3 regions of the Glutamicibacter sp. NPDC087673 genome follow, and region 2 is predicted to be linked to each of the others. Evidence: riboswitches for the same ligand, from Rfam matches in the RefSeq annotation. Region 2 holds a riboswitch; each other region holds the start of a gene.
The links. A riboswitch is a leader RNA that binds a small molecule or an ion and turns the genes downstream of it on or off. The one in region 2 is predicted to bind thiamine pyrophosphate.

Region 1 (6,985 bases), 150 kb from region 2:
TGGCGAATTCGCGGATCTTTTCGCGGCCTACCTGGTAGGACTCGCCGGCAGGGTAGATGCGCCCTACCAGGTCGGGGTTGATGCCCATGGATTCTCCTGAACGTTGTTGGAAGTGGCCAGGCGAGGCTGCCGCCGGATACGGGACCCGGGCGCAGCCAAGCGGTCACACGGTGGAATTCTTGCGGAGCCCTAGTCCTGCCCGTCCGCCGGGCGCTTCTTGGCTCGAGGGGCCGCCAGGCCATTGGCAATGCGCCACTGGCGCGCATCCCTGGCGCGGACAACCAGTCCGGCGATGTGGCAGAGCATGCCGATGACCATGATGCCGATTGCTGTGTAGACCGTTGGCAGCGATGGAATGTTGGCGCCGATGATGGCCAAGATGATGCCTGCGCCCATGATGCCCATGGCAGCGAAGACGAGCTTCTTATAGCGTGGTGAGGCTGATTCCCAAGGAGTGTTGGTCATGGTTCAAGTCTAGTTCAGCTCCGGCTGTGTCCGCTCATTGTGGCCGGGGCATTTCCCCGTGACTCCCCCGACAACGCTGGGCCTGATTCAGAACAGGGCGGATTGCTCTTCCCTGAAATCTGCGCAGTTCTCCACGATGGCGACCTCGCGGGTCTTCAACTCGGCGGCATCCAGCAGGCGCACGGTGGTGCCTTCGCCGCTGTCTGCGAGGATGCTTTGCCCCAGCACGCCGCGGATGCGCAGATTCACGGTGTTCCCGCCCAGCGCGGTATTCCAGGCATGCAGCGCATGGGTATCCCAGGCGTCTACTACCGGGCGGGCGAAGGCCGGTTGTTCCCACAGCTCGTCGCGCAGCTGCACGCCGTAGGTTTCCAAGCCCCGCTGGGCGCCAAGGAAGGACCGGGCCCGGCTTGCCGCTTCGGAGTTGATCTGGTCCAGCTGGGCGTAGTCCAGTTCCCAGCTGGCCAGTCCCTTGATCTTGGACTTCTGCCGGACTTGCTGGCTCAGGCCCACGTGTTCAGTGACAAGGTCTTCGAGCACTCGAATAGCGGCTCCATCAGCGGCGCGGGCAATATAGCGGGCAATGACCGCTCCCTGCTGCGCCAAGCGAGTCCATTTGCTCTGGGTTGAGGTGGTACCGACTTTGGTCGCCCCATGGGCGAAGCTTGCGACATACAAGAAGTGCGGCTGCTCCAGGTACTTGCGCATGCCTTCCGGGGCTTCGCCGGTCTTGTGGAAATGATGCATGAACTTCGAATGATCCAGCCGGCGGCAGCGTTCGCACTGGGTTCCGGTACGCAGCGCTTTGTTCTTCGGGCAAGGCAAGGTGTTGCGAGAGCCATCGCTGTTCATCGTGATGTAGCCCAGGCAGAATTTCAGTTCGCCGATGCGCAAGCTTAGGGAACGGTTGGCTTCCAGATATTCGGTGCTCCATTTTTCCGCTTGCCTAAGCCGGAGCATGGGGGCGCGTTCATGCTCTGAGAAGCTGATGCCGTGGCAGAGCTGCCGGTGGTCGCTGGCGAATTCCATCGATGCCTTCCTCGAAGTTACCTCTTCAACGATAGTTCACCGGACATGGCTAGCTCCTGCAAGGCAGGTTGGCCGGCGCCTGCAGCCCGAAAGTTTGCTGGACGAATTCCCGATTCGTTCTGGCCTAATTCCTAGGAGAAGCCCTTAGGCTGGAACTGCACCGGAACCGTACCGCGGGCCGGGCCATAATCTGCTGAGGTGATCCAGGATTTCTGTCCCATTTGATGACAAGACTCGTGCAGTGGCCATCGCAGCTGCCGAGACCGCCCCTTCGCCGGCCGAGCTGCAGCGATTGACGCAGGCTTTCCGCCATGATTTCCAGCGTTTCATGATGGAGTACCAGTTTGCGGTGGACGAGGTGCTGACCAAGGTCTCGATCTTGCGTGAAGAGTTCTTGTATTTGCACAATTACAATCCAATTGAGCACGTCACTTCCCGGGTGAAAACTCCGGAGAGCATCATGCGCAAGGTCTCCCGCCGGAACATCTCCCCGTCCCTGCCTGCCATTCGCGAGAACATCAGCGACATTGCCGGCGTGCGCATTACCTGCAGTTTCGTCAAGGACATCTACAAGGTTCTGAACACGCTAACCTCGCAGAATGACCTGAAGGTCCTCCAAATCAAGGACTACATCAAGAACCCGAAGCCCAACGGCTATAAAAGTGTCCATGCGATCGTGCAGATCCCGGTCTACTTATCCGATGGCCCGGTCGATGTCGTGGTGGAGCTGCAGATCCGTACCATTGCCCAGGATTTCTGGGCAAGCCTGGAACATAAGATCTTCTACAAGTACGAGGGCGAAGTTCCAGAACATCTAGTGCAAGAGCTTGCCGACGCGGCGGCCATGGCGACGAAACTCGACATGCAGATGCAGCGCTTGCATACCGAAGTCCACGGCCATGATGCCAATCAGGCACCGAGCCAAGAGGCGGATTTCGATACGACAGCGATCCAGGGGCTGCTGTCGCTGGCTCAGCAAGCCAAGGACGGGAACCAGGAGAAGGACTTGGATCACTAGCCGTTCATGCCCTCGAAGGACAATGCTGCTTCGGGGCCGGAAACCAAAAAAGATCCTCGGCCGAGGCCGAGGATCTTTGATTTGGTAGCGGCGCCGGGACTCGATCCCGGGACCTCACGATTATGAGTCGTGCGCTCTAACCAGCTGAGCTACGCCGCCACAAGTGAGAAGCAATCCAGTAGAAGCCAAGAATGCTTCTCACTCAGAGCCCCCTGCCGGAATCGATCCGGCGACCTCGTTCTTACCAAGAACGCGCTCTACCACTGAGCTAAGGGGGCAACGAGTAAATACTCTACACGGATTTCCCGGCAAAGAAAAATCGGCGGATCACCCCGGAAAAGACCAGGAGAATTCTGTAAAACCACTAGTCAATGACTATTTATCCTCTTACTCGCTACCCCGGGGACGAAGGGTGGGACAAAAAGTGCCCTGGTGACGATGCTCACGAGAGTGCTCCTCGCGGTCAATCGCGGATTTGCCATGACGCGCAGAATAGAATCCCGCGGATCATCCCCGGTGGCCAAGCATCGAATTACCCCGCTTGGAACTTCGGAACGCTGACACCCTTTCCCACTCCAGAACCCCTGACCGAGCGGCACTTGGGCAACACCCGATCCACCTAGGCGCCCAGGCACGGCTCCGGTGCCCGGCAGCTGGATCCCGGGCCGTGAACCGGGGTGCTGGAAACCGCCAGGAAGGCAACAGCTCTTTGCCGCCCATTCCGGTCTTGAGTAGGAATATTGTGACCTCAGCAACAAATTCCCGACGGATTTTGCAAACCTCAAAAACCTGTGTAAAGTATTTACCTGTTGCCCCCTTAGCTCAGTGGTAGAGCGCGTTCTTGGTAAGAACGAGGTCGCCGGATCGATTCCGGCAGGGGGCTCGAAATAAGAGAGGCAATCTGGTTCCAGATTGCCTCTCTTTTCGTTTATCCCGCAGATGCCGTGTAGCCACTGCGAGCATGGCCCAAGGCGCACCCCAAGCTGCAGCACCGGCTATCGGCCGCGTCTTGCGCCCCGGATTCCAGGTGCCCCCGGCAAGAGTCTCCGGCCAATGAAAAGCATCCTGGCCCGCCACAGCCGGCCCTTCCCACTTCCTTGATGTCAGGCCCTGACCACTGGGTTTGCGTTTTCTCCTCGCAAGCGTGCTAAGTTGTTCGCGACCACACGGGTGCCCTGGCAAGGGCTGAGATCGGGCTATCGCCGTCCGCGACCGTTGAACCTGTCCGGGTAATGCCGGCGAAGGAAGTGAGTTTCCCCAGTGGAACAAATTGAACAGCACCCTGCCCACACCCTTGCCTACCGTGAATCTGCGGGAATTTCTGTTCCCGTCACGCAGATCCAATTGGCAGACTCCCCCAATGGACAGCCCAACGAGCCGCTGGCGGTATATCGCACCAGCGGACCGGGAAGCGAGCCCACCCAAGGCCTGCAACCCTTCCGCGAGCGGTGGATCCTGGAACGCGGGGACGTGGAAACCTATGCAGGCCGCGAACGCAACCTGCACGACGACGGACGCTCAGCGGTCCGCCGCGGCACGGCCAGCGCGGAATGGGCCGGACGCTCAGCCCCGCCACTGCGGGCCGTTGGCGGAGCCCGCGTGACGCAGATGCACTATGCGCGTGCCGGGATCATCACCCCGGAAATGCGCTATGTGGCCCTGCGCGAGGAATGCGATGTCGAGCTGGTGCGCAGCGAGCTCGCGGCCGGGCGAGCCATCATCCCGGCGAACATCAACCACCCGGAATCCGAGCCGATGATCATCGGCAAGGCGTTCCTGGTCAAGATCAATGCGAATATCGGCAACTCGGCGGTGACCAGCTCCATCGCAGAAGAAGTCTCCAAGCTCCAGTGGGCGGCCAAATGGGGCGCGGACACGGTAATGGACCTGTCCACCGGAGATGACATCCACACCACCCGCGAGTGGATCATCCGCAACTCCCCGGTCCCCATCGGCACTGTGCCGATCTACCAGGCGTTGGAGAAGGTCAACGGCGAAGCCAACGAACTGACCTGGGAGATCTTCCGCGACACCGTCATTGAGCAGTGCGAGCAGGGCGTGGACTACATGACCATCCACGCCGGGGTGCTGCTGCCCTACATCCCGCTGACCGCCAACCGGGTCACCGGCATGGTCTCGCGTGGCGGGTCCATCATGGCCGGCTGGTGCTTGGCGCACCACCAGGAGAATTTCCTGTACACCCACTTCGATCAGCTGTGCGAGATCTTCGCGCAGTACGACGTGGCCTTCTCGCTGGGCGACGGGCTGCGCCCGGGCTCCATCGCAGATGCGAACGACGCCGCCCAGTTCGCCGAGCTGGACACCCTGGCCGAGCTGACCAAGCGCGCCTGGAAGTACGATGTGCAGGTGATGGTCGAAGGCCCGGGGCATATCCCGTTCCATCTGGTGCGCGAGAATGTGGAACGCCAGCAGCAGCTGTGCGACGGGGCGCCGTTCTATACCCTGGGCCCGCTGGTCACCGACATCGCCCCGGGCTACGACCACATCACCAGCGCCATTGGCGCCACGGAGATCGCACGGTACGGGACCGCGATGCTCTGCTACGTCACCCCCAAGGAGCATCTGGGACTGCCCAACCGGGATGATGTGAAGACCGGGGTGATCACCTACAAGATCGCTGCGCACGCCGCCGATCTGGCCAAGGGCCACCCGGGTGCCACAGCGCGGGATGATGCGCTGAGCAAGGCGCGCTTCGAATTCCGCTGGAATGACCAGTTCGCGTTGTCCCTTGACCCGGTCACCGCACAGGAATTCCATGATGAGACCTTGCCGGCCGAGCCGGCCAAGACCGCCCACTTCTGCTCCATGTGCGGGCCGAAGTTCTGCTCCATGCGCATCTCCCAGGATATCCGCGACGAGTACGGCTCGGCCGAGGCGCAGGCCGCATTGGCCGGGATGGCGCAGAAAAGCAGGCAGTTCCTTGAAAGCGGCGGCACGGTCTATCTCGGGGACGGGATCCCGGTGGGAACTCCTGCTCCGTAAATAGCCTGCGGCGCACGAAAAACGCCCTTGGGGCAAGCTTTCGGCTTGCCCCAAGGGCGTTATTCAATGCTGTTCAGCTGCGTGCGACTGGCTTAGTAGTCGCGACGTCCACCGCTACGGCCCGAATCGCTGAAGCGATCCTTGCCGCCGCGTCCGCCGCCACCGAAACCGCCACGTCCGCCACTGCGTCCGCCACCGAAACCGCCACGTCCGCCGCTGCGTCCGCCGCCGAAGCCGCCACCACGGCCGCCACGGAAGCCACCGCGGTCGCCTTCGTCGTCGCGACGTGGGCTGCGGCCATTGTCGAGCTCAAGCTCGATGGCCTCGCCGCCGATGCGGGTCTTGGACAGTGCACGCCACTGGTCCTTGCTCAGCTCTGCTGGCAACTCGACCAGGGTGTGGTCCGAACGGATCTCGATGCCGCCGATTTCCGAAGAATCGAAGCCACCCTCGTTGGCCAGTGCGCCAACGATCGAGCCCGGCTGCACGCGGTTGCGGCGGCCAACGGCCAGACGGTACATGGCGTTGCCCTCGGCAGCGGTCTTGCGGGCACGTGGACCGCGATCGCCACGGTCACCGCGGTCGCCACGCTCGCCGCGCTCTGGGCGATCCATGCGCGCCTTCTTCGAAGGGGACATGACTGGTTCGGTCATCAGCAGCGGGCGGCCGCCCTGGGCCATCAGAGCCAGTGCAGCTGCGATTTCCAGCTGGTCCAGGTCTTCGTGCTCGGAAGCGAACTTCTCCACGATTTCGCGGAAGGTGGTCAAGTCCTGGCCGCTGATGGTCTTATCGATGCGATCAGTGAACTTCTGGATACGACGGTCGTTGACCGAATCCAGCGAAGGCAGCTGCATCTGGGTCACCGGCTGGCGGGTAGCCTTCTCGATGGCACGCAGCAAGTACTTCTCGCGCGGGGTCATGAACAGGATCGCGTCGCCCGAGCGGCCGGCACGGCCGGTACGGCCAATGCGGTGCACGTAGGACTCGGTGTCATGCGGGATGTCGAAGTTGATAACGTGCGAAATGCGCTCAACGTCCAAACCACGAGCTGCCACGTCGGTAGCAACCAGGATGTCGATCTTGCCCGAGCGCAGGTTCTCAACGGTGCGCTCACGCTGCTGCTGAGGGATGTCGCCGTTGATGGCAGCCGCGGTGAAGCCGCGGGCCTTCAGCTTGTCGGCCAGGTCCTCGGTAGCCATCTTGGTGCGGACGAAGGTGATAACGCCTTCGAACGACTCGGATTCCAGGATGCGGGTCATGGCGTCCAGCTTGTGGGCGCCCATGACCTGCAGGTAGCGCTGGGTGATGTTGGTGCCGGTGGACTGCTTGGACTTCACGGCAACTTCCTGCGGGTTGCGCAGGTATTCCGAAGCGATGCGGCGGATGGTGCGTGGCATGGTTGCCGAGAACAGGGCAACCTGCTTGTCCTCTGGGGTAGCTTCCAAGATCTTGTCGACCTCCTCGGCGAAG
Region 2 (6,985 bases):
AGGTGGTGATCAACGGCAGTGTTGCCGCAGCCACCGCACCGAGCTTGGCCAGCGGATTGATCTTCGCCAACCAGCTATGCCCTACCGGCGCATCAAGCACCGGCCCCTGTCGCGGGGTACCAGCTTCCGGGGTGCCGGCAGTGAGCACCAGGTCCCTTGCTTTGAGCACCGAGGCAAAGTGATCGTCGTGGGTCACAGCAATGATCGCGGTGCCCTGCTGCAATTCCTCAACCAGCAGCCCGGCCAGTTCTCTCCACGTATTCGCATCCTGCCCGAAGGTCGGTTCGTCGAGGATCAGCACCTGGGGGGATGCGGCCAGAACAGTGGCCACGGACAAGCGCCGCTTCTCGCCCCCGGAGAGAGTGAACGGGTTCGCGTCTGCCAAATGCGCCAGGCCCAAGCGTTCCAGCAACGCGTCCACGCGCGCTTGGACCTGGGCCGGCTCGTATTTCGGCGCATCGGCGCTGCTGGCCTGCGCGCGGCTGGGAGCGAAAGCCAGCTCTTCCCGAACGCTCTGGGTCACGAATTGGTGTTCGGGTTCCTGGAACACCGAACCGATCCGCCCAATCAATGCACCGGCCTTCCAGGCAAACGGGGAGTTGCCCAGACCGTCGGCCAGTTGCGCGGTGGCCGCCAACCCGCCGTCGGCCGGGACGAGCAATCCGCCCAAGGTCAAGGCCAGCGTCGACTTTCCAGCGCCATTCTCGCCGCGAATCACCGTCGCGGTGCCCGCTTGCACATTCACGTCCACCGCTTGGGTGCGCGGTGCCGTGGCGGTGCGGGCGGATACCAGCTGCTGCGCTTCCAGCAGCGTGGCACCGGCACCGTTCGTTGCCCGGGCCACCTGCGGGAAGTAGCCTGGAATCCACAGCCCGGCAGCAGCCAGCTCCTCGCGCACCGTTTCATCGGTGTACAGCTGCTGCGGGTCCAGATCGTGCGCGACTCCCCCACCGGGCTGCAGCACGATAACCCGGTCCACATGCTGCGCCCAGGCTTCAATCCGGTGTTCCACGACGACCAGCGTGGCACCGGAAAGCCGGGCGGCGTTCAGCACCGCATCGCGCAAGAGCTCAATGCTCTGCGGGTCCACATTGGCAGTCGGTTCATCGAGCAGCATGACGCTGGGTTCCATGGCCAGAATGCCGGCCAAGGCCAACCGCTGTTTCTGCCCGCCGGAAAGTTGCTGGGTGCGGTGCTCGAAGGACAGCGCACCCAGACCCACAGCGTCCAGCACTTCGGGGATCCGCTGGCGGATCAGTTCGGGATCCATTCCGAGGTTCTCGGCGCCAAAGGCCACGTCATCGGCGACCCTGCTTTGCACTACCTGGGTTTCCGGGTCTTGCTGCATCAAGCCCACCGGGTGGCTCCGGATGAAGGCATCGCTGCCATCTATGAGCAGCCGGCCAGCGACCTGATCGTCCTCATCCGCTTCCAGCAACCCGGCCATCGCGTGCAGCAAGGTTGACTTGCCGGCGCCCGATGGACCGACCAGCAGCACCTTCTCACCGGCGTGGATCACAAGGTCCAGTCCCGAGATGGCAGGATTCTTCCTCTCGGAGTGCTGCCAGCCGAACCCCGTTGCGGTGATGGCGGCACCGCGCTGGGTCAGCGAGGCTGCGCCGGAATTGGCAAAGGAACTCATTTTGCGCTTTCCAGGTGCGCACGCCGGCTCGGCAGGGCGCTCAATGCACCGGTCTTCGCCAGTCCACGCGTGGCCAACCAGGACAGCAGCCCTGCGACGACTACGCCGGAAATACCGGTGGCGATCACGTGGAAGATCTTCATTCCGGCGGTGTACTCAACGTAGTAGGCCAGGATGTAGGCCTCGGAAATGCCGGCGAACAAGCCGGCGAACAAGCCGGCCAGCAGCGCCACGCCCAGGTTCCACTTGCGGTAGCGGAATGCTGCGAAGACCAGCTCTGCACCCAGGCCCTGGACCAGGCCGGAGATCAGTACGGTCAAGCCGTAGTGCGAGCCCAGCAGCGCTTCAACTACGGCGGCCAGCAGCTCGCAGTAGATTGCGGCGCCTGGCTTGCGGATGATCAGTGCGCCGAGCACCGCCGGGAAGAGCCACATGCCGGTGAGCAGCGCGGTGGCTGGCGGGAAAGCCGCAAAGGCGAGTGAGAACAGGCCATAGCCGGCACTCCACGCCCAGAAAATAACCCCTGAAGCGACGGCGATCACCGAGGCGACGACGATATCAACTACACGCCAGCCGGTACGCTGCTTCGAAACTGTTTCGTTCATTGCTGGTCCTCCTGTGGAAAGGAGGGGAGATGGACGGAATGAGGGCATACTGCCGCGCCTATCCGCATCCGAGATGCTCGACTTCCTTCGCCGGTACTAGCCGGGGCAGGTTCGAGGGTCTGCGATCTATCGCACTCTCAGCGTCTTGCGACTTTTTTAAAAGTCTGACGCTCCCCTGTCGGAATAATTACTGCTCCCCCACCATACCGCAGGTATGCTGGGCAGAGGAACGATATGTCAAGAGCTTGATCGCGAGGAAAAAATGGATAAAGTGCAGAAACTTGCCACTACCGGTATCACCGTTGGCGCTGGCATGCTCGGCGGCAAGCTGGTTGATTTCCTTTGGTTGAAGGCAACCGGCAGCAAAGCACCACGCAAGGGCACTGAGGAAGCAGCGGAAGCTTCTTTCCGCCGTGCCTTGGGCTTCGCAGTCGTTTCGGCCCTGGTCGCAGCAATCCTGCAGACCGTGGCTGATCGCAGCGCCAACAAGGTTGTTGCCAAGTTCACCAAGTAAGCTTCGGCGTTGAGCCAAAAGCGGGAGCCGCCCAGAGGGGCGGCTCCCGCTTTTTCTCAATCTTGTTCGTCTGGCGATCCGGTCTTGGAAACCGGGGTGGTTCCGGTCGGCGGTGTTCCGTTGACCTTGTTGACCACGTGGCTCAGCTCATCGGAGAACAGGGTTTCCTTGGCAGCGTGCTTGGTCCGGTAGCCGGAACGGCCAATCATGTGGGCCGAAACCGGTGCGGTCAATAGCTGCATTCCCCAGGCCAGCACGAGTACCGGCACCACAGCCCAGCTGCGCAGGTAAATGGCCAGTCCAGCGAAAATCAGCAGGAAGCCGAGTACCTGCGGTTTGGTCGCTGCATGCATGCGGGTGAGCATGTCCGGGAAGGTCAGCAAGCCGATGCCTGCGATCAATGACATCAGGCAGCCAAGGATCAGCAGGACGGCAACGAGGACATCAAGGAAGATTTCCATTAGGCGTTCCTCTGATCCGAAACAAAGCGCGAGACGGTCACCGAACCGATGAACCCGAGCATGCAGGCGGCCACGACGAACAGCAAGTAGTCGGTGTGCTTGTGCAGCACCATTTCCAGGCACAGCGCGGCGGAGATGATCAGCAGCATCACGTCCAGGGCCAGCACCCGGTCAAGGATTGACGGCCCCTTGGCAACACGGACCAGGCAGGCGACAGCACCGAGCCCGAGCATGATGCCGCAGATCCAAATGACGATATCCAGCATGTTACCCCTTCCTCGCATCAAAGTTCGGTCCGCATTCGCTCTTGATCGCTTCGTACTCGTCTCGGCTGCCGATAGCCATGATCAGCCGGCGTTCGATGTCCCGGATGCCGGAACGCGCCTTCTCCACGTCCGCAGGCGACTCGATGTCGATGTAGTGCAGGTACAGAGTCGACGAGCTGCGGTCCACGTCGATCACGAAGGAGCCCGGGATCAGCGTGAGCACGTGGCCCACGGTCATCACGATCAGGTCCGAGTCGGTGCGCAGCGGGACCGCAATGACCGCGCTGCGGGTGCGCTTCCCGCGGACCAGCGCCAGCCAGGCCACGTGGACGCTGGCCGCGAAGACCTGTCCGAGGAACCAGATGAACAGCTTCAGGCAGTACCAGGCATTGATCCGGCCCGAAAGGACCACCGGCGGCAGCGGGAACAGGTTCACGATCAGCAGCGCGATGATCACGCCGAAGACCATGTTCCCCAGGGAGAAGTCCTGCCAGAGAGCACCCCAGACGAAGAGCAGCAGCAGAAGCAGCGGCCATTCCTGCTTGAGTGTCGCGCGGTGGCGCACGCCGGAGGTATCCAGCGCATCGTCAATGCGCTGGTCACGCGGTTCAAAGTTCTTGTTCGGCATCATCCCTCCAATCAGAATGGCAAGATCGAGCTGATATACGGTTCGCGGGCGATCAGTTCCGCAGCCACCCGCTGGCAGAATTCGAAGATCGGCCCGGCAAAGATGGCCAGGGCGATGCCCGCAAGCACCAGCGAACCGGTGGCGTAGCGCATGCCCCACGGCAAGGAGTCGGCTTCCAGCTGCTTGGCCAGCTTCAACCCCAAGCGGGGGTTCTGCGCGCCGCCGGCCAACGTCTCGTCGGCGACCTGCGTCGCTTCGGCCACCAGGTCCTGGTTGGGCACCTCGGCATCAGCGGCACGGCGCCAGAACACACGGGCCCACACGCGGATGATCGCCATCAAGGTCAGCAGGCTGGTCAGCAATCCGGCGCCGATCACGACCCAGGTCAGCGGATCGGCATCCTGCGCGGCCGCATGCAATAGCCCGAATTTGCCCAGGAATCCGGAGAACGGCGGGATGCCGCCCAGATTGATGGCCGGGATGAAGAAGAGCAGGGCCAATGCCGGGGAAAGCTTGGCCAGCGAGCCGAGCCGGGTGACATTCGAGCTGCCGGCACGGCGTTCGATCAGTCCCGCTACCATGAACAGCGAAGTCTGCACGATGATGTGGTGGCCCACGTAGTAGATGGTCGCGGCGATGGCCAGCGGCCCGCCCACGGCCACGCCGAAGATCAGGTAGCCGATGTGGCTGGTGAGCGTGAAGGAAAGCATGCGCTTGAAGTCCGTCTGCGCCAGTGCACCGAGGATACCGATGACCATGGTCAGCGCGGCCACCACCAGCAGTCCGGCGTTGACCGAGCCGCCCGGGAAGAGCAGGGTTTCGGTGCGGACGATCGCGTAGACGCCCACCTTGGTCAGCAACCCGGCGAACACCGCGGTCACCGGGGCCGGTGCGGTCGGGTAGGAGTCCGGCAGCCACAGGGACAGCGGGAAGACCGCGGCCTTGATGCCGAAAGCGATCAGCAGCAGCACATGCAAGATCAGCTGCGGGCCCTGGCCCAGTTCGGGCAGCTTCACCGCCAGGTCAGCCATGTTCACCGTGCCGGTGGCCGCATAGGTCATCGCGATGGCCATCAGGAAGATCACCGAGGAAACCACGGAAACCACCACATAGGTGGTACCGGCGCGGATGCGCTCGGCGGTACCGCCCAAGGTCAGCAGCACGTAGCTGGCGGTGAGCAGGATTTCGAATCCGACGTACAGGTTGAAAAGGTCAGCGGCCAGGAAGGCGTTGGACACTCCGGCCAGCAGGATCAGGTACGCCGGGTGGAATATCGACACCGGTCCGGGCTCGTCCCCGTCGGCCAGGCCCTGGCTGGTGGCGAAGAGCAGCACGGCCAGCGAGACGACGGTGGAGACCAGCAGCATGAAGGCGCTGAACCCGTCGACCATCAGGGCGATGCCGAAGGGCGACTCCCAGCCGCCAATATGGATGGCATAGCTTTCCCCGCCCCATACGGCGGCGAGCATTCCCGCTTCGAGCACCAGGGTCAGGCACAGGATGCCGATGGTGATCAGGCGCTGCAGGCGGACCTGGCGGCGGGCCAGGAAGGCTGCCCCGGCGCCGAAGATCGGCAGCACCACGGCCAAAGGGGCTAGATCCAGGAAATTCACTCTTCCCCCTCGCGCACTGGGCGTCCTTCTTCATCGACGAATTCGGTCGTATCCTCGGCCACTGGCGAGTCTTCTTCCTCGTCGTAGGCGGTCTTCTGGGACACCTTGATATCTTCGGTGTCATCGGTGAGCTCATCAGCGCTGGTCAGGGTCCAGGACCGGTAGATCATCGCCAGCAGGAAGGCGGTCACCGCGAAGGTGATCACAATGGCGGTGAGGATCAGGGCCTGCGGCAGCGGGTCCGAGTACGAGTCGGCCGCCGCATCCGGCTTGAACAACGGCGCCGCGCCCTTGCGCCCGCCGCTGGTGAGGATCAGCAGGTTGATGCCGTTGCCCAGCAGCATGATGCCCAGCAGCACCCGGGTCAGGGTGCGTTCGAGCACCAGGTAGAAGCCGGCCGCCAGCAGCACGCCGGTGACTACGAGGAAAGTGATGTTCACGCTCATCGGCCAACTCCAGTCCGGGAGGCCTGGATCTCGTCGTGGCGCTCCACCGGGCTGCGGCCCTCGGAGAGCGAATCAATCTCACTGCCCAAAGAACGCAGCACGTCCTGCACGAGGCCAAGGACCACCAGATACACTCCAATGTCGAAAATCGTTGAGGAAACGAACTTGTGCTCGCCGAAGAACCAGAATTCCAGGGCGTAGGTGGTGAAGATGCCATCACCCAGCAGCAGCGGCACGATGCCCGCCAATCCGGCTAGCGCTATGCCTCCGCCGATCAGCATGCCCGGAGCGATGCGCATCGACTCGGAAAGTTCCACGCGGCCGCCGGCCAGGTAGCGGATGGTCAGCGCCAAGCCGGCGATCAGCCCGCCAGCGAAGCCGCCGCCCGGGGTATTGTGCCCGGTCAGCAGCGTGTACACCGACATGATCAGCACCGTGTGGAAAATCAGCCGGGTGACCACTTCAAAGATGATCGAGCGGCGCTCGGCGACCAGGGTGCTGCCAGCCATCAACCAGTCCTGGTTGGAGCTGGAGGCAAAGCGGCGGGCAATGCGCAGCTCGGTTTCCTTGGAGTCCTTGCTGCCCATGGCTTCGGAACCCGCGTCGATGCTGCCCGGTGCCACCTGGTGGGCCCGCACCCGGTTGCCGAAGCTGCGCCCGGCGAAGATCAGCGAAGCCACACCGGTGGCAGCCGCTGCCAGCACCGTGATCTCGCCGAAGGTATCCCACACGCGCAGGTCCACCAGGGCCACGTTGACGATGTTCTTGCCGTAGCCCTCGTAGTAGGCCAGATCCGGCCAAGCCAGGGAA
Region 3 (6,985 bases), 310 kb from region 2:
GCCATCCGCCGCACCGAATCCACTTTCAAGCGCCCTGCATCCTGTTGCCGGTGCATGGTTTGTCGTTGCAGATTGGACAGCTCGACGGTGTCATCGTCGATGACCCCGAGGGTGCCGATTCCCGCAGCGACCAGGTAGCTGGCAATGGGACTGCCCAGGCCCCCGGCTCCGATAACCAGCACCTTGGCGTTGGCGATGCGGCGTTGCCCTTCTTCTCCCACCCCGGGCAGGGACAAGTGCCGGGAGTAGCGCGCCAGCTCTTCCGGTTCCAGCTCCGCGCCGGGTGCGACCAGGGCTTCCCGGCTCACGAGAAGTCACCGACCAGGGTTTGCATCATGCCTTCGGCCGGCGATGAGGCCAGTGCGGTATCGCGGCGCGGGATCCGGCCAGCGAGCCGCGCGGCGCGCCCGGCACGCACAGCATCCTTCATGGCCCTGGCCATGAGCGGCGCGTTGTGCGCCCGGGTCACCGCGCTGGCCAGCAGCACCGCGTCGCAACCGAGCTCCATGGCCAGGGCCGCATCCGAGGCGGTGCCCACCCCGGCGTCAAGGATCACCGGTACCTGCGCGCGCGAGACGATGGTGGAAATATTGTGCGGATTCAGGATCCCCAGGCCCGAGCCGATCGGTGCTCCGGCCGGCATGATTGCCGCAACCCCGGCGTCCTGCAGGCGCTGGGCAAGTGCCGGATCATCATTGGTGTAGGCGAAAACCTGGAACTCGTCGGCCACTAGTTGCTCGGTGGCCGCATGCAGTTCCAGCGGGTCCGGCAGCAGCGTGTGCTCATCGGCAATGACTTCGAGCTTGATCCAATTGGTTTCCAGAGCTTCACGGGCCAGGTGCGCGGTGAGGATCGCATCGCGGGCGGTGAAGCATCCAGCGGTGTTGGGCAGCGCAATCACGTTGTTGCGCTGCAGCAGTTCATACACGTTGCCTGCGCCGGCCGCCGAAAAGTGGCGGATGGCCACGGTGGTCAGCTCCGTTCCGGAGGCCTGCAGGGCGCTTTCCAGGGTGGTCAGCGAACTCGCTCCCCCGGTGCCGAGGATCAGGCGCGAGGACAAGGAGCGTCCGGCGATCTGGAATGGGTCGCTGTGGATGTCCAGCTCGGTGATGTTGCGCGTTTCCATGCCTAGCCTCCCTGGGCCGCGGTAACGAGTTCAATGCTGTGCCCTTCGGCCAGCAGGTAGCTATTCCAGGCGCTGCGTGGAACGACAGCGCCATTGACGGCGGCGGCAACTCCGAGCTTGCTGCCGTCAGCGGCCACCGAGTTGGCGTCCAGTTCCTTGCCGATTTGCGTGCTGATGAATTCGCGAAGGGTGGTTCCTTCGTCCAGGTTCAGTTGCCGTGAATTGAAATTGATGCCGATGCTTGTCATGGTTGCTGCTCCGTTCGGTGAGCGGTCTAGGTTGCGTTGGCAAAGCGGTGGGGATCCACAGCCTGGTGCAAGGGGTGGGATTGGTGGCCGTGGGCGAGATCCGCAGTGAGCGTTGCGCCCAGCGGAGCCAGCAGCACGCCGTGCCGGGAGTACCCGGTGCAGAGCAGCAGCCCTGGATCAAGGCGTCCCAGCAGCGGCCGGTCATCTGGCGTGGCGGGACGTGCCCGGGCCGTTGCTTCGTTCAGCGTGCAGTCGCTGATGCCGGGGACAAGCTTTCTCGCGTTGTCCAACAGCAGGTGCATCGCGCCAATGTTCACCGCTTGTTGCCGGTCTTCACGGACGCTGGCGCCAAGGACGAGGCTACCGTCCCTTCTCGGCACCAGATACACCTGTTTCCGGTGCACGATGCCGCGGATGGTGCGGGTGATGAGCGGCGGGCCTGCTGGTCCCTGGATCCGGAGGATGTCCCCGTAGACCGGGCGCAGCGGAAGTTCGTTCAAGCCATCGAGGGTGCCAAGACCGGTGGCCACGATGGTCTGCTCCGCTTCGAGGATTCGGCCCGATGCGGTCCGCACAGCGGTGGTCCGCTTCCCGTCGGTCACCAGTGCCTGCGCCCGTTCCTCGACCAGGTGCGGACGCAGATGCTCCAACAGGATCTTGACGATGGATCGAGGGTCGACCTGGTGGTCATCTTGGCACAGGACCGCGCCAGAAATATTGGCGGCCAAGGCTGGTTCGAGCTTGCGGGCTTGGCTGGGCAGCAGCTTTTGCGCTGACAGGCCGAGGGATATCTGCAGTTCGGCCAGCTCGTGCAGGGCTTCGCGGTCCGCAGGCTCTGCGGCGACAACGAGCGTGGAGTTCTGCAAGTAGTCCGGGCGTTGCCCGGTGGCCGATGCGATGCGCTCGATGAACTGCGGATAGGCGGCATTCGAGGCGGCAAGCAGCTGGTGCAACGGGCCATTGCCCCAGACCGTTTCAGCTGCCGGGGCCAGCATTCCTGCTGCCGCGTAGCTTGCACCTTGGCCGGGTGCCGGATCGATGAGGGTGACGGTGTGTGCGCGTGATTCCAGCTCGAACGCGACGGCCAGGCCGATTATCCCGGCGCCAACAATGTTGACATGCACAAGGGCACGCTTCCTTCCTACGGCGGCATGACCCGCATCAGGTGTAGCGGTCGGCTCGGTGCCCTCTCAGCCTGGTCGATTCAGGCTCCCGCGGATTACAGCGATTATAAGCATGATGCAGCTCATAAAGTCGAACTTCATTGAACGCAGTTCCGTCATCTTCTGTGATGTACTTGCTGACATGGCATTCCATGACTTCCCTATCGTGCTTCCCCAAGGTTCTGCGCTATCCAGCACCATCATCTCGTTGGAGCAAGAACTCTTGGAATCCAGCCAACGCCATAGCCAGGAGCAATTGCAGCGGCGCTTGCATCCTCGGTTCGCCGAGGTGGGAGCCAGCGGGCGAGTCTATGATCGCGAGGCCATCATTGCCCAGCTGGCCCGGGAGCCGGCACGGGATGCCGGGGCGTTGAAAGTCGAAAGCCCGGTGGCTCTCCAGCTTTCAGACCAGCTGGTGCTGCTGCGCTGGAAGCTGCTCGCCGGTTCCCCCAGCGAACGCAGTTCACTGTGGATCCATGAGCAGGGCCGCTGGCAGCTGCTCTTCCACCAGGGCACGGCCGCCGCTCATCCGCAGCCATCTGCAGGACCGAAGGAAACCGTGCATGCCGACGGTGAATTCACGGTGCGCCGGCTGCGCCTTTCGGATGCCGAAGCGGTCTTCGAGGCATTCTCCTCGAACCCCGACATGTTGCGCCAAGGCGACGCCGATTCCCCGCAAAAGGCTGAGTCGTATGTGCGCGCACTGCTGGAGGCCGGGGAACGCCAGCAGGCGATGGCCGTCGCATATCGGGATCGGCTGGTGGGACTGGTGTGCGGTACGGTCGACCCGGCCAATCAGAACGCGTGGATTTGGTATTGGATGAACCAGAATTACTGGGGCCGGTCGCTGGCCACCCGCGCCGTGGCAACCTTGGTGGATTACCTGTTCGACGAGCTGGGACTGTACCGCTTGGAGCTGGGCTTGCGGGCAAATAATCCCGGGTCGAAGCATGTGGCAGAAAGCAACGGCTTCCTGCACGAAGGTGTCGAGCGGGGCAAATTCCTGGTTGCCGGAGAACGCATCGATGTGCACACCTACGCGCGGTTGCGTACCGATGGCGGCTCTGCGGTCATGCCCTTGCCGTGGGGCACGCAGCAGTAGCTTGGCGGGCATCAAAAAAGTCGCGGAATCCGGTTTTGGATTCCGCGACTTCTTATCTGTCCCTCAGGTTTTGTGATGCGTGGTTAGATGCCTGGGTTCGATGCCGGTGGCGTCGAGTCCGGGCCATTGGTGGCCTGTTGGGCCTCCATCTTTTTCAGCGTGCGGGCCGCAGCATCACGACCGCCGAGGCCAAAGGCCAGAGCCGCTGCCAATGCTGCGCCAATGACGATTGCGCCGAAGGCCATGTTGATGATCGAATCGGCGATACCCATGTACTTCAGGCCCATCGCCACGAACAGCGCAATTGCCGTGTAGCGGATGATCTTCGAAGCAGTAGTGTCACCCAAGAAGCGGCCAATCACATTGGCGATGACGAAACCTGCGGCGATAATTGCTGCGCCGAAGAGGATCTTGCCGCCCAAGGCCAGGATCTCATTGAGGATATTGGTGATCGCTGGGAAGTTCAGCATCTGGGCCGCCATCACACCGAAGAACAGCACGATAGCAATCTTGACGATGCCAGCGATGATTCCCGAAGCGCTCTTGCCCTCGGGAACTACGCCCCACTGGGCAACAACAGTGTCGGTACCCACGCCGTGGAGGGTGGATTCAAGTAGCTGCCCGACGAACTTGGCAATCAGGATACCCACGGCCAAGAGCGCCAAGGCCATGATGACCTGCGGGATTGCGGTGAAGACCAGCTGCAGCATCTGCTGGGCAGGTACCGAAATTGCCGCGATGCCCAGAACCTGCAGGGCTGATATTGCGACGACTAGCAGGATCAAGGCGAAGACGATGTTGGCAATGATGTCAACGATCTTCGCTTGGGATTCGCGAGACTGAACTTCATCTACTGGTTCGTTGCCTGGGGTGACCTTGCGGACCAGTCCGCTAAAATCGACAGTTCCCAAACCGGTCCTCAGCAGCTGGCGAACGATATTCGCGATGACGTAGCCAATGAAGAAGATGAAGCCCGCACCGATGAGGTTGGGGATGAAGGCCATGACGCCGCCGAGCATGCCCTGCACCGGCGATAGCACTTCGGATAGAGCGAAGACCTGCAGGATTGCCACGAGGCCGAAGAGCCAGACAATCAACCCCGCGACCTTGCCCAGGGATTGGCCTATTTGTTCTCCGTCATTGCCCTGCTTTTGCAGGAACTTCACCCTGTTCACCAGTTTGGCGGCAGCCCAACGAATTATGCGTGCAACTAGCCACGTAATGATGAGGATGATTAGCGCGATGCCAACCTTTTGTAGCATCGACGCCCAGTCGATATTGCCTAAAACGTTCTCAGACTGCATTGCTGCTCCTTCAACGTAGGGACAGTCCGACCCTACGATGAAGGTTCTCCGCTGACTAGGGCAAAGACCCATGCTCCCAGCTTGAATCATTGGACTTTCACAGCTCGAATTGCGAAAAGCTGACTATATCCCGATGTATTCAACGAATTCCGAACAATAAGACCTTGCCGACAACTGATCCACGCAATGTTAGAAAGTTCGCGGTTGCGTCCAAACCCGTGAATTGCCATGGAAGCTATTGCGGATTCAGCCATTGACCTTTATTCATCCGGGAATTGCCGGAAGTCCCGCTACCTAGTTGATGACTTCGCTCCGCACGGAAGCGCCCAGTTCAACGGTGCGGGAGACGGTGCAGTATTTGTCATGCGAAAGCTTGACGATGCGCTCCACCATGCTGGCTGCCTTGCGGCCTTCCTCGGTATCGGGGAACTTCAAATCGAAACCAAGATGGATGTCCTCCATCCGGCTCGCCGAGTTCTCAGAGACCTTGTAGCCGCCCGCTTTGACTTCGAATTTCTCAGGCTCGCTTCTCCTGGTGGTCGCCACATCAACATCAATTGCGGAACATCCTGCGATGGCAGCAAGCAGCAACTCCACCGGGGTTAGCAATCCTTCGCCCTGGCCGAATTCTAGGCTGGCTCCCGATTCGAGGCTAGTGGCCCTGTACTTGCGTGCCTCGACGCGTTCGATGCTGACTTCACGGATCTCACGGCTATTTTCACTCATGAAACTATCGTGCCACGATCCAGGCTGAAGACTACACGTGGCGCAATACGACTCGTTGCGGCGACGATGCAGATTCCCCGGGCACAGGCACGAATCCGCAGTCGCCAAAGAACGCAATGGCAGGCTGGCGCTGGCAATCGAGATGAACGCTGATCCCGGGAATGCTGGCGATGATTTCATCCAGCAGGATGCGGCCCACACCCTTCTGGCGATCAGTGTGCCTCACCCAGAGCAGTTCGATGCGTGTACTGCTCCATGCCGCAAAGCCAACAATGCGTCGACCATGCTGGGCAATCCTGACTGAGACCGATTGGCTATAGACAGCTTCCAGGGCGACGGCCACCGCATCAATATCAGCAGCCGAGAGGAAGTCTCCCCGGCGTTCCACCGAACTGCGCCAAATGTCGAGCAGGTCAGGCACTTCATCCACGCTCGACAGCTCGCGCAGCAGGAGAGTCTCTTCCATGCCATATTCCTTCATGCTCAAGCGAATCCGTACTTGCTGATTCGAAATGTAGCCGGGTGCCAGCGATTCCTCAAGTTTTCATGGATCGTTGCGGCACACCAGCATGCGGTTTTTCCCCGGCTCAAGCCGGCTCGTTCATGCGGCCCGTGCGGTGGGCCCAGTCCCGCAATTCGGCCGCGGCCTGCTCGGGCTGCTCAAGGTGCACGTTATGCCCTGCAGAATCAAGCACGCGGATCCTCATCGAGGGGTACCGGCGCGATAGCTGCTCGGGATCCCGGTATCCGGTGATGTGGTCTTGTTTCCCGCACAGGATGGTTACCGGAATATCCAGCTGGCGTTTACGCTCCACGGGCAGAGGATCCAGGAAGTAGCGCTTGGATAGCTTGGCCATGGAGCGCAAGTTCGCGCAGTCCAGCCCGGGCAGCACCCACTGCGCGAAGCTCTGCCACGCCTGCTGCGATTGCACCACGGCAATATCGGAGAATTGCTGTGCTTGGCGGGGATCTATCCGGGCCAGCAGCCCGGGATCCTCTACGACTACCTGCGCTTCGGGCACAGTGCGCCGCGAGGCATCGGGAAAGACCACTGGGGCCAGGAGGAATAGTCCTTGGGCCTGGCCGGGAAACCTGTCGGCCATCTCCTGGCAGAGCAAGGCGCCAAGAGAGTTGCCCAGCAGTGCGAACGGCCCCTCTCCCGCGGTTTGCCTGATCAGTTCCTCCAACCAGTTTGCAAGTTCTGGCAGTCCCCCGGGGTTCCCTAGCGGTGGACAGGTTCCGAAGCCGGGCAAGTCGACGTAGTGCAAGTCGAAGATCTGCGCGTTGGCCAGCTCTGCTTCCAGCGGCTTGAGGAT

Region 1: another riboswitch for thiamine pyrophosphate. It lies ahead of thiC (phosphomethylpyrimidine synthase ThiC); the one in region 2 lies ahead of ACIOTL_RS04660 (ECF transporter S component).
Region 3: another riboswitch for thiamine pyrophosphate. It lies ahead of thiO (glycine oxidase ThiO); the one in region 2 lies ahead of ACIOTL_RS04660 (ECF transporter S component).

The regions. Positions count from the first base shown of each region.
Region 1 is NZ_JBIUWB010000002.1:222,277-229,261, reverse strand. Features, by position in the region: gene ACIOTL_RS05400 (MaoC family dehydratase N-terminal domain-containing protein) at 1-88, opposite strand, end outside; gene ACIOTL_RS05395 (hypothetical protein) at 190-465, opposite strand; gene ACIOTL_RS05390 (DUF2797 domain-containing protein) at 553-1,494, opposite strand; gene ACIOTL_RS05385 (GTP pyrophosphokinase family protein) at 1,736-2,512, shown strand; tRNA gene ACIOTL_RS05380 (tRNA-Met) at 2,595-2,671, opposite strand; tRNA gene ACIOTL_RS05375 (tRNA-Thr) at 2,719-2,790, opposite strand; tRNA gene ACIOTL_RS05370 (tRNA-Thr) at 3,324-3,395, shown strand; TPP riboswitch at 3,669-3,776, shown strand; gene thiC (phosphomethylpyrimidine synthase ThiC) at 3,773-5,515, shown strand; gene ACIOTL_RS05360 (DEAD/DEAH box helicase) at 5,608-6,985, opposite strand, start outside.
Region 2 is NZ_JBIUWB010000002.1:70,600-77,584, reverse strand. Features, by position in the region: gene ACIOTL_RS04665 (ATP-binding cassette domain-containing protein) at 1-1,642, opposite strand, end outside; gene ACIOTL_RS04660 (ECF transporter S component) at 1,639-2,247, opposite strand; TPP riboswitch at 2,313-2,434, opposite strand; gene ACIOTL_RS04655 (DUF4235 domain-containing protein) at 2,519-2,761, shown strand; gene mnhG (monovalent cation/H(+) antiporter subunit G) at 2,818-3,222, opposite strand; gene ACIOTL_RS04645 (monovalent cation/H+ antiporter complex subunit F) at 3,222-3,488, opposite strand; gene ACIOTL_RS04640 (Na+/H+ antiporter subunit E) at 3,490-4,116, opposite strand; gene ACIOTL_RS04635 (Na+/H+ antiporter subunit D) at 4,128-5,729, opposite strand; gene ACIOTL_RS04630 (Na(+)/H(+) antiporter subunit C) at 5,726-6,175, opposite strand; gene ACIOTL_RS04625 (Na+/H+ antiporter subunit A) at 6,172-6,985, opposite strand, start outside.
Region 3 is NZ_JBIUWB010000002.1:382,777-389,761, reverse strand. Features, by position in the region: gene moeB (molybdopterin-synthase adenylyltransferase MoeB) at 1-308, opposite strand, end outside; gene ACIOTL_RS06245 (thiazole synthase) at 305-1,126, opposite strand; gene thiS (sulfur carrier protein ThiS) at 1,129-1,374, opposite strand; gene thiO (glycine oxidase ThiO) at 1,401-2,498, opposite strand; TPP riboswitch at 2,496-2,600, opposite strand; gene ACIOTL_RS06230 (GNAT family N-acetyltransferase) at 2,611-3,639, shown strand; gene ACIOTL_RS06225 (mechanosensitive ion channel) at 3,723-4,943, opposite strand; gene ACIOTL_RS06220 (OsmC family protein) at 5,238-5,669, opposite strand; gene ACIOTL_RS06215 (GNAT family N-acetyltransferase) at 5,701-6,135, opposite strand; gene ACIOTL_RS06210 (alpha/beta fold hydrolase) at 6,257-6,985, opposite strand, start outside.